Regions from separate parts of the Pseudomonas sp. H11T01 genome, predicted to be linked through region 2. Evidence: riboswitches for the same ligand, from Rfam matches in the RefSeq annotation. Region 2 holds a riboswitch; the other holds the start of a gene.
The links. Region 2 has a riboswitch for cobalamin ahead of ACN1C3_RS03110 (CbtB domain-containing protein). Riboswitches for the same ligand answer to the same signal wherever they lie in the genome.
Positions count from the first base shown of each region.

Region 1 (5,989 bases), on a different contig from region 2:
CCTGCAAGGCCAACGCCGCCAGACGCTTTTGCATCACCGCGTCGCCCGCCAACAATCCCACCAGTTCGGCGCGTTGCCCCTCGACATCGGTCAAGGAGTCGAGCAAGTACAACATGCCGCCACATTCAGCCAGCAACGGCTTACCGGCAGCATGGTGTGCGCGGATCGTAGCCAGCATCGTGGCGTTTTCCGCCAGCGCCACATGATGCAATTCCGGGTATCCGCCCGGCAGGTACACGCTGTCAGCCTCAGGCAATTCACGGTCATGAATCGGCGAGAAGAACAGCAACTCGGCGCCCATCGCCCGCAGCAGGTCCAGACTCGCGCCATAGGTGAACGCGAACGCTTCATCGCGGGCCACGGCAATCCGTACTCCGGCCAATAAGGGTTCCGCGACTACAACGTCAGGCGCAGCGAACTCGACCGCAGGCGGCAACGCCACTTCGCAACTGCTGGCCAAGGCGTCGGCCGCCGCGTCGAGGCGCAGGTCCAGATCATTCAATTCGCTGGCCTGCACCAGGCCCAGGTGACGGCTCGGCAGTTCGATCCCGGTTTCCCGGGACAACGCACCATACCAGCGCAGGCCCTCGGTCAGGCTGCCTTCGAGCAATTGCGCATGGCGCAAGGTGCCAACACGGTTGGCCAGCACACCGGCAAACGGCAAGTCCGGCTGATAACGCGCCAGGCCCAAGGCCAGGGCGCCGAAGGTCTGGGCCATGGCCGTGCCGTCGATCACTGCGAGCACCGGCACACCAAAGTGCCGCGCCAGATCGGCGCTGGACGGCGTGCCGTCGAACAGGCCCATGACCCCTTCGATCAGAATCAGGTCAGCCTCGCCCGCCGCTTCCCACAGCAAACGACGGCTTTCTTGTTCGCCGACCATCCACATGTCCAGTTGATACACCGGCGCACCGCTGGCGCGCTCGAGAATCATCGGGTCGAGGAAGTCCGGACCACACTTGAACACCCGAACCTTGCGTCCCTGATTGCGATGCAAACGGGCCAGCGCGGCGGTCACGGTGGTCTTGCCCTGACCGGAAGCCGGCGCGGCGATCAATACCGCCGGGCAATGACGTGCATCACTCATGCTTGAATACTCACAGCTCGATGCCTTTTTGCGCTTTGATCCCGGCCTGGAACGCATGTTTGAGCACGCCCATTTCGGTGACCGTATCGGCCAGGTCGATCATCTCTGGCTTGGCGCCGCGGCCGGTGACCAGCACATGCTGCATCGCCGGGCGAGCCTGCAAGTCGCTGAGCACCTGGTCCAGGTCCAGATAGCCGTGCTTGAGGGCGATGTTCAATTCGTCGAGCACCACCAGGCCGATGGCCGGGTCTCGCAGCAGTTCACGGGACACTTCCCAGGCTGCTTCAGCCGCAGCGATGTCACGCTGACGGTCCTGGGTTTCCCAGGTAAAGCCTTCGCCCATCACGTGAAAGCGCACTTGCTCGGGAAAGCGTCGAAAGAACAGCTCCTCACCGGTGCTGTTGCGACCCTTGATGAACTGCACTACGCCGCATTGCATGCCGTGACCCATGGCCCGGGCAAGCATGCCGAAGGCGGAACTGCTTTTGCCTTTGCCGTTGCCGGTCAGCACCAACAACAATCCGCATTCGTTTGGTGAGTTGGCAATGCGCTCGTCGATGACGGCTTTTTTGCGCAGCATGCGCGCCAGATGGCGTTCGTCACGATCGGGGGATTCAGTCATGGCAGCTCTCCACTAGGGTGGATAATGGGGGGCAGGAATAGAAATAGACGGCATTAAGCCTGGCATCGCCCACCGTGATGCCGTTGGATGAATCAGGCCGGTCTCCGGGCTCATGAGTGGGTTTACCCCGGACCGCACGCCTTCCCATGTCGACACTCGACACAGTGGCACAAAGCACAGTCTTGACTCATTTACCGTTGCGGGGGCAGCGCCGGGATCGCTGCCCGTTCTGTTAAAGAACGCGCACTCACCGGCTTCCCTGTTTCACTCTGTCGACCGTCGGCCACAGAGCACCTGAAACAAGTCGCGAAGGTTAGAGGGTTGGGGGTGGAGCGTCAATTAAACCCGGGACGTTCAACCACGATTGTGTGCCGTCGATCAAAAAACTGACGCCAATCTTGTGCCACACTGAAAGCAGTGATATCAAAGAGCCACAACACTAACATTACAAGAATAAGGGTGAGCAACATGCAAGGCATGATCATCAGCAATCCGAAACTGGAGTTCCTGCGCCCGGTGCTGGAGCGTTGGTTTGACTGTATCGATCGCTACAACCAGATGCGAGGCGATAACGAATCCCCTTATTGGTTCGATGAACGCGCCAACATTGGCCTGCTCTCAGCTGCCGCCTGGATGGCGGAAATGGTGACTCTGGAACAAGCCGCGACCAAGAAACAGCAGGAAGACGGCAATCGCAACGGGCGGGCCGACCTCTTCATCGCCACCCAGGAAGAACGGGTCTACATCCAGGCCACCCAACGCTGGCCACGGGTCAATAACCTGAATCTCACGCAAGCATTGGTCGACATCGTTAGCGATGCGAAGAAAATCAGCTACGCCAGTGACCTGAAGCTGGGTTGCCTGTTCGTGGCGCCACAAAAGGCCCAACAGAGCGCCACCCCGGAAGAACTCCAGGACATGGTCGACGACCTGCAAAAGGAACACACCTGCGCTGTGGCCTGGTATTTCCCCTATGGCTACCGCAAGTTGCGCAACGAATCCGGCAATTATTATCCCGGCATTGCCGTACTGCTCAAAGAGGCACGCGGCTGAAACGTTGAACCAACCGGCAGCGATGCTCCTCTACTGATTACATCAGTGCAGTCATAGGGAGTTCAGCATGCTCAAGCCTCAACTTGCCCTCCTCATTGTCCTCACCGGAGGGCTTGCAGCCTGTGGTGAAACCGCCACGCTGCAAGTCTCGGACGGCACCGGGCCATCGCCAAAGCTGCCGGAACCCAACAACACTCTTGTCCCGACCGTCAACGTTGCCCCGGCAATCGGCTGGCCCAAAGGTGTCAAGCCGACCACCGCGCCTGGCACTCAAGTGGCAGCGTTTGCCGAAGGGCTCGATCATCCGCGCTGGCTTTACGTGCTGCCTAATGGGGATGTGCTGGTGGCCGAAACCAACTCGCCACCCAAACCGGATGATGGCAAAGGTATTCGTGGCTGGATCATGGGCAAAGCCATGGCCCGCGCCGGTGCCAAAGTACCGAGCCCCAACCGCATCATCCTGCTGCGGGACAAGGACCACGACGGCGTCGCCGAAACCCGTACGGTGTTCCTGGAAAACCTTAACTCGCCGTTCGGCATGACCTTGGTTGGCAATGACCTGTACGTGGCCGACACCGATCAGTTGCTGCGTTTTCCCTACCAGAGCGGCGAAACCACCATCAGCGCACAACCGACCAAAGTGGTAGACCTGCCTGGCGGCACCTTGAATCACCACTGGACCAAGAACGTGATTGCCAGCAAGGATGGCAAGAAGCTCTACGTCACCGTCGGCTCCAACAGCAATGTCGGAGAAAACGGTCTGGAGCGGGAAGAAGGTCGCGCAGCGATCTGGGAAGTCGACCGTGCGACGGGTAAGCACCGCATCTTCGCTTCGGGGCTGCGTAACCCCAATGGCATGGCCTGGGAGCCGCAGAGCGGGAAACTCTGGACCGCAGTCAACGAACGGGACGAGATCGGCAGCGATCTGGTGCCGGACTACATCACTTCGGTCAAGGACGGGGCCTTCTACGGTTGGCCCTTCAGTTATTACGGCCAGCACCTCGACGTGCGCGTCACCCCGCAAAACCCGAAGCTGGTGGCCAAAGCCATTGCCCCGGACTACGCCGTTGGCCCGCACACCGCGTCGCTGGGCCTGACCTTCGCTGAAGGCAGCACGTTGCCAGCGCCGTTCACTCAAGGCGCATTCATCGGCCAGCACGGCTCCTGGAACCGCAAACCTCATAGCGGCTACAAAGTGATCTTCGTACCGTTCAGCGCCGGCAAACCGACCGGACAACCGATTGACGTGCTGACAGGTTTCCTCAATGCAGACGACAAAGCCATGGGCCGCCCGGTGGGCGTGGTAATTGATCAGCAAGGGAATTTGTTGGTGGCGGATGATGTGGGGAACAAAGTTTGGCGGGTGTCGGCTAAATAAAAATGACCTACAGTTTGCGGCACAACGTCAGCCCATCACCTAACGGCAACAGCGACAAGTCGACACGCGGGTCATCCTTCAAGGCGCGGTTCAGCGCCTGGATAGCTCGGGTATCTTCACTCTCGGGATTCACCTCAAGCACCCGCCCGCTCCACAACGTGTTATCGAAAATCGCCAGCCCACCACTTCGCAACAGACGCAAGGCACTCTCCAGATAGGCCGGATAGTTGGCTTTGTCGGCATCAATGAAGATCAAGTCGAAACAGCCACCCTGCCCTTGCTGCTCGATCTGAGCCAGGGTTTCCAGCGCAGGTGCCAGGCGCAATTCAATCCGCTGCGCCACACCCGCCTCCTGCCAGTAACGGCGGGCGGTGGCGTTGTAATCGCCCGGGATATCGCAGCAGATCAACGTGCCGTCTTCCGGCAAGACTGAAGCCATGCACAAAGCGCTATAGCCGGTGAAAGTACCGACTTCCAGCAAGCGCCTGGCACCGGTCAGCTTGACCAATAGCGCGAGGAATTGGCCCTGCTCGGGCGCCACCTGCCAGCGGGCCATGGGTAACGCCTGGGTTTCGTCACGCAAACGGCGCAACAACGGCGTCTCGCGCAGGGAAACATCCAGCAGGTAGCTGTAGAGGGAATCGTCAAGATTGAGAGTGCGAGCGGTCATGACAACCTCTGCAAGCTGTGGCCTAAGGGTTGTGCGCCAGACGTTCCGGCTGCAATACCCGCTTGGCGCTGAGATAGGCTTTCTGCCAGTAGGCTTTGGACAGGCTGTCCAGCTTCACCGTTCCGCCGGTGGCCGGCGCGTGAACAAATCGACCTTCGCCGACATAGATCCCGGCGTGGCTGACTTGCGAGCCGCCATTGGTGGCAAAAAAAATCAGGTCACCGGTCTGTAGTGCGTTTTGGTCGACATCCTGCGCACTCATGCCGATCATCTCATGGGTCGAACGCGGTAGCGTGACACCGGCTACATCGCGATAAACATAACCGATCAAGCCGCTGCAATCGAAACCCGAATCCGGCGTATTACCACCCCAACGATACGGCGTCCCCACCAGGCCCAGCGCACGGAATAGCACGTCTTCGGCCGCAGGCGAAAAGGTTTGGGGGGAAGCGAAAACAGGCGTCCGAATCACCGGAGCAGGCGGCGGAGTGCGGCTGGCGCAAGCACTGAGCAGTGCAGCGAACACGAGAAGTGCGAGGCGGGCCGACGTCGACATATGCAGAACAATCCTGATCCGGATGCGGCTTTCTCTGCCGTGAGGCTGAAAACAAAACCGCGTAAGCAGGGCTTACGCGGTTAGTTGTTCAACAATATGTCAGGATTCTAGCGTCTACCTGTCAAACTTCAAGTAAGACTTTAAGTTGGCCTTACAAATAGCCTGATTACTGGCGAGCCATGACTGTGGTCGGGGCCATTGCAAGAGCACGCTTGGCTTCGATGAAGGTCTTGCTCCAGTAGCTATCACCCAGGCTATCGACTCGAACGCCACCGCTACGGCGGCTGCTGGAGTGGATGAACTGGTCATCACCGAGGTAGATCCCGGCGTGGCTGACACGGCCACGGCCATTAGTGCTGAAGAACAGCAGGTCACCTGGTTTGAGATTGTTGCGAGCGACCAGCGGTGCGTTCACGTTGATCATTTCGCGAGTGGAACGCGGCAAATTCACGCCGGCCTCTTCACGAAACAGATAACCGATGAAACCACTGCAATCGAAGCCTGCCTCGGAGGTGCCGCCAAAACGGTAACGGGTACCGATCAGGGACATGCCGCGTTCGAGGATGCTGTCGGCCAGAACAGGCAGCTGATAAGGCTTGTTACCAGCGAAATCGGCCAGTTCT
Region 1 is NZ_JBLYED010000004.1:247,233-253,221, forward strand. It holds gene ACN1C3_RS07415 (cobyrinate a,c-diamide synthase) at 1-1,087, opposite strand, end outside; gene cobO (cob(I)yrinic acid a,c-diamide adenosyltransferase) at 1,098-1,709, opposite strand; cobalamin riboswitch at 1,787-2,022, opposite strand; gene ACN1C3_RS07425 (hypothetical protein) at 2,178-2,762, shown strand; gene ACN1C3_RS07430 (PQQ-dependent sugar dehydrogenase) at 2,830-4,140, shown strand; gene ACN1C3_RS07435 (class I SAM-dependent methyltransferase) at 4,148-4,810, opposite strand; gene ACN1C3_RS07440 (C40 family peptidase) at 4,833-5,366, opposite strand; gene ACN1C3_RS07445 (C40 family peptidase) at 5,533-5,989, opposite strand, start outside.
Region 1: another riboswitch for cobalamin. It lies ahead of cobO (cob(I)yrinic acid a,c-diamide adenosyltransferase); the one in region 2 lies ahead of ACN1C3_RS03110 (CbtB domain-containing protein).

Region 2 (5,989 bases):
CACCTCATCGACATACAGGTCGACCGAGGCGTGATTCTGCACCTGCATCGGGTTGGCCAGACGCAGGCTCGGATAGTCGTCCGGCAACTGCTGCGCGGCTTCGGCGAGCAGCGCCAGGCTGGAGTCACCGCTGCACAGGATCACCAGCTCGGCTGGGGTTTGTCCAAGGTCGGCAATGTTGTCATCCGACACGAAACCGCCGGGCTGGGTCCTGAGCAGGTGCATGGCTTAAACGCTGAGTGCGGCGCGCAATTGCGCTTCGATCAGAACAGCATCCAGTGCCTGGCCGATCAGCACCAGATGCGTTGCACGCGGCTCGTCGGCGCGCCAGGCACGGTCAAAATGTTTATCGAAACGCGTGCCCACGCCCTGAATCAGCAAGCGCATCGGCTTGTTCGGGACCGCGGCGAAGCCCTTGACCCGCAGGATGCCGTGCTGAACCACCAGCTGGGTCAGGACGTCCAGCAGCAGGCTTTCGTCGGCTTGGGGCAGTTCGATGGAGATGGAATCGAAGGCGTCGTGGTCATGGTCGTCATGTCCTTCACTATCGGCGTCGCCATCGTGGTGATGGTCGTGGTGGCTGTGACGGCCGTCGATGTGCTCTTCGGAGCCGGCGCCCAGGCCGATCAACACGTCCAGTGGCACACGACCACTGCTGGCTTCGATGATTTTTACCGCTGGCGGCAGTTCTTCGGCGACTTCCAGACGCACACGGGCCAGGTCTTCAGGGCTGATCAGGTCGGCTTTGTTGAGGATCACCAGGTCGGCGCTGGCCAATTGGTCGGCGAACAGCTCGTGCAGCGGCGATTCGTGGTCCAGGTTCGGGTCGAGCTTGCGCTGAGCGTCGACCTGGTCCGGGAACGCGGCGAAGGTGCCGGCGGCCACGGCCGGGCTGTCGACCACGGTGATCACCGCATCGACCGTGCAGGCACTGCGGATTTCCGGCCACTGGAAGGCTTGCACCAGCGGTTTTGGCAGGGCCAGACCAGAAGTTTCAATGAGGATGTGGTCCAGATCAGCACGACGGGCAACCAGTTCGCGCATGACCGGGAAGAATTCTTCCTGGACGGTACAGCACAGGCAACCATTGGCCAGTTCATAGACGCGGCCGCTGGCTTCTTCTTCCGTGCAACCGATGGAACATTGCTTGAGGATTTCGCCATCGATGCCCAGCTCGCCGAACTCATTGACGATGACCGCGATGCGGCGGCCCTGGGCGTTATCGAGCATGTGCCGCAGCAACGTGGTTTTGCCCGAACCGAGGAAGCCGGTAACGATGGTGACGGGAAGTTTGGCCAGTGTTTTCATCGGATGCCCTTTGGCAAGGTGGCGGGCATACGGGACGACAACCGCGAACGTGGGCGCGGAAGATTTCGCCACCGGATCACCCCGCCCGGTTGTAGTGAGAATCTGGTACGAGGCAGGTCTCCTGGCTGACGGTGTGCCGGTCTTTCGACTGGCGATTTCTACGCCTTCCCGCTCGCCCTATGGGTAGACGCCCTATAGGAAGAGTATGCAGTGGCATGGCAGAAACGGAACCGTTCACAGTTGCGGGGGCAGCCGCGGCATTGACCGCGTTCCCTTCTTAGCTTCGGCGAGAACGCCGAAGAACCTCGAAAGCGCAAGGCTACGCAGTGCCGCAAGGCGGGTCAATGTCCGCAAAGTGATTGCGATCCCCTTGTGGCGCGGGAGCAAGCTCCCTCGCCACAAGGGGCCGGCGCAATCTTGAGGTGAGAACCTTTGCCAATTGACGCCCATCCCCCGCGCATGTTCTCCTTCACACCTTGTTACGGGTGCCCTTCACAGGGTGAAACGGGAAACCGGTGCGTCATGTGCTTTACTCAAAGCCTTGATCAGTCCGGTGCTGCCCCCGCAACGGTAAGCGAGCGAAGAGTCAGATCCACTGTGCCAGCAGTTCGGCATGGGAAGGCGATTCTTGCAGGTGAAGGCAGTAGCCCAAACCCCTCGTGAGCCCGGAGACCGGCCCGCAATACTGAAATAACAAACCCGCGGTGGGCGGGCGCTGTTTGAACCTCTGCGTGCCTGTCTCGCGGGGTTTTCATGCGCTCGATTCACCCGCTGACACACCAGAGGGAAGCGCCATGTCGATCATCAGCAGCACTCGCCACGCAGGCACCACCAGCACCACCTCCACCCTGAGCCAACGGCTGATTGCCGCTATCGGCGCATCGATCCTGGGCGCGAGCCTGGTGTACTTCGCCGGTTTCTCACACATTGATGCGGTGCACAACGCGGCCCACGACACCCGTCACAGCTCCGCCTTCCCGTGTCATTGAGACCTGCCTACATGATCAAGCGTATTGCGCAAACCGCAGGTTTCACCGGGCTGCTTGCAGCCCTGTTGCTGACCCTGCTGCAAAGCTTCTGGGTCGCGCCGCTGATTCTCCAGGCGGAAACCTATGAAAAGGCCCCAGCCGCCGAAGTTCACGAACATGCTGAAGGCGCCATGGCCGGTCACACCCACGACGCCGAAGCCTGGGAGCCGGAAGACGGCTGGCAGCGCGTACTGTCGACCACCGGTGGCAATCTGGTGGTGGCGGTCGGTTTCGCCCTGATGCTCGCGGGCCTCTATACCTTGCGCGCACCGAATCGCACGTCTCAGGGTTTGCTCTGGGGCCTGGCCGGTTACGCGACTTTCGTGCTGGCGCCAACCCTGGGTTTGCCACCTGAATTGCCGGGCACCGCTGCGGCGGACCTTGCGTCACGGCAGATCTGGTGGATCGGTACAGCGTCTTCGACAGCCGTCGGCATCGCGCTGATCGTGTTCGGTAAGCACTGGCTGCTGAAGATTCTCGGCGTGGCAATTCTGGCGGTACCGCACATCATTGGCGCACCACAACCAGAAGTGCATTCCAGCCTGGCGCCGGAAGCGCTCGAAGCACAATTCAAAATCGCTTCGCAACTGACCAACGCCGCGTTCTGGCTGGCCCTGGGCCTGATCAGCGCCTGGCTGTTCCGTCGCAAAAGCGAAGGCCCATACCGCGCATGACCGACATCAGCACAGCGCCGCCCCTGGTGGTCGGCCTGGGCTGCCAGCGTGGCTGCCCCGCCAGCACGCTACGGGCGCTGCTCGATCAGGCTTTGCAGGCCCATCACATTGAGCTTCGAGCGATCCGGGCCCTGGCCAGTATCGACCTGAAACGCGATGAACCTGGCCTACTCGAACTGGCCGAGCAATTGGCGCTGCCGCTGACGTTCTTCAGTAGCACGCAACTCGCTGCCTACGAACCCCGACTCAGTCACCGCTCAGAGATCGCCTTTGAACGCACGGGTTGCTACGGTGTGGCCGAAAGCACTGCTTTAGCTCTCGCCGAACAGCTGACGCCAAACCCCGCCAAACTGCTGATCACGCGACAAAAATACGCCCAGGCCACCCTTGCATTGGCGTCTGCGCCGTAAAACCCCCGATAATCTCCACCCTTGATCATGAGCAATCTTCATCTGAAGCGTTGCCAACACGACTTTGCACAGGAAACAGCCATGACCGTCTACTTTATCGGCGCAGGCCCCGGCGACCCGGAGCTGATCACCGTCAAAGGCCAGCGGCTGATCCGCAGTTGCCCGGTCATCATCTATGCAGGCTCCTTGGTGCCCGCTGCTGTGCTTGAAGGCCACCAGGCAGAACGGGTGGTCAACAGCGCCGAGCTGCACCTGGAACAGATCATCGAACTGATCAAGACTGCCCACGACAACGGCCAGGACGTGGCCCGGGTGCATTCCGGTGACCCGAGCCTGTACGGCGCGATTGGCGAGCAGATTCGCTATTTGCGCGAGCTGAATATTCCTTTTGAAATCATCCCCGGCGTAACTGCTACGGCCGCCTGCGCAGCCCTGCTGGGCGCGGAGCTGACGCTGCCGGACGTGTCCCAGAGCGTGATTCTGACCCGCTACGCCGACAAAACCGCGATGCCGCCCGGGGAAGAACTCGGCAGCCTGGCACAGCACGGGGCCACCATGGCGATTCATCTGGGGGTCAATCATCTGGAAAAGATCCTCGCCGAGCTGGTCCCGCACTACGGCGTGGACTGCCCGATCGCGGTGATTCATCGCGCCACCTGGCCGGATCAGGATTGGGTGGTGGGTACGCTGGCGGATATCGCTGAAAAGGTTCAGGCAAAGGGATTTCGCCGTACGGCGCTAATTCTGGTGGGCCGAGTGTTGGCCAGTGACAATTTCAGCGAGTCGTCGTTGTATCGCGCCGGGCATGCGCATTTGTACAGGCCTTAGGACGCCATCGCGGGCAAGCTCGGCTCCCACAGGAGTACGCGGTCAAATGTGGGAGCGTGGCTTGCCCGCGATCGAGGACGAAGTCCTCGCAATCCAGCGAATGCGTTTTACCTGACAAACCGCAGTTGCAGATTTTAGGGCTGCTTCGCACCCCAGCGGGAGCAAACGGAACGCCGCCCGGCCACTCGCCACAGGGTTCAGTGCAGTCTGGCTTTCACCCATAAAAAAACGGCGCTCACGGGCGCCGTTTTTTCTGTTTGCAGCGAACGCCTTAGTAGTAGGCGTTTTCTTTCTGCGTGTGGTCGGTGACGTCACGTACACCTTTGAGCTCGGGAATACGCTCAAGCAACGTGCGCTCGATGCCTTCCCTCAAGGTCACGTCAGCCTGGCCGCAGCCTTGGCAGCCGCCGCCGAACTTCAACACAGCAATACCGTCTTCAACCACATCGATCAGGCTGACCTGACCGCCGTGGCTGGCCAGCCCCGGGTTGATTTCGGTTTGCAGGTAATAGTTGATGCGCTCGTTGACCGGGCTGTCAGCGTTGACCATCGGAACTTTGGCGTTTGGCGCCTTGATGGTCAGTTGGCCACCCATACGATCGGTGGCGTAATCAACCACGGCATCGTCCAGGAAGGCTTCGCTGAAGGAATCGATATACGCGGTGAAGCTTTTGAGCCCCAGCGCGGTATCTTCCGGTTTTTCTTCGCCCGGCTTGCAGTAGGCAATGCAGGTTTCGGCATATTGGGTGCCAGGCTGGGTAATAAAGACTCGGATGCCAATCCCTGGGGTGTTCTGCTTGGAGAGCAGATCGGCCAGATAATCGTGGGCGGCGTCGGTAATGGTTATGGCGGTCATGGAAACTCCTCGCAGGCTTGGGCGCAGTTTACGCCAATCATCGCGCCGGACAAAGTCCTAGTATTTAAGTCGGGAAAGAACCGGCCGCCGTCAGGGCTGCCAGCGAATCGATTACAGATTTTCGTAGCGGTTCATGTCCAGCACGCCCGCCTCCACCGGCTCGGTCTCACGGATGTATTCGGTCAGGTCATGGAAGTACTGCCAGAACTGCGGATGGCTGCGACGGATGCCCCAGCGGTCGACAATTTTCTCGAAGTGATCGGCGTCCTTGGCGTTCTCCATCCGCGCAACGAACTCAGGGACCTGCTCGGCAGGAATGTTGAAGATGAAATTCGGGTAGCTGCTGAGCACGCCCGGGTAGAGGGTCAATGTGTCCAGCCCCGGTTGATAACGCAGCGATTCACCGAGCAGGAACGCCACATTGCTGTGGGCGCGGTTGCGCAGCAGGCTGTAGATTTCGCGTTTGCCGCTTTGGGTCTCGATGCGCAGCATCGTGGCTTCTGGTAACTGATCGATGACATTGAGCCCGGCGGCCGGGCGCGAAGTCAGGCGGCTCAAGGCCTGCTCGGCGTCTTGCAGGGCCGGATCGATGTTCGGTCGCGAGCAGTACGCCCCGTCACAGCGATTGATCGGGTCAGGCCTGGCGTTCAAGTCACCGTAACGCACCAGCAGCTGGTTGGCGAAATCGCGTTTCGGGTCTTTCTCATCCAGTTTCAGTGCGGTGGGCTTGTCGTTGTCGATGCTTTCATAGTCCAGCCACATCTTGACCTTGCCACTGCTCTGGTACCAATCGTCGAGGTAACCGGCCCGGGAATCGGCCGGCATCAGGCGCAAAAAGTTCTGCTCGGCGCCGTTGCGGATCAGGTCGAAATACAGGCGAGTCTG
Region 2 is NZ_JBLYED010000002.1:121,241-127,229, forward strand. It holds gene cobN (cobaltochelatase subunit CobN) at 1-225, opposite strand, end outside; gene cobW (cobalamin biosynthesis protein CobW) at 229-1,308, opposite strand; cobalamin riboswitch at 1,402-1,631, opposite strand; cobalamin riboswitch at 1,775-2,004, shown strand; gene ACN1C3_RS03110 (CbtB domain-containing protein) at 2,103-2,297, shown strand; gene ACN1C3_RS03115 (CbtA family protein) at 2,309-3,010, shown strand; gene ACN1C3_RS03120 (cobalamin biosynthesis protein) at 3,007-3,420, shown strand; gene cobM (precorrin-4 C(11)-methyltransferase) at 3,502-4,248, shown strand; gene nfuA (Fe-S biogenesis protein NfuA) at 4,520-5,104, opposite strand; gene ACN1C3_RS03135 (fatty acid cis/trans isomerase) at 5,216-5,989, opposite strand, start outside.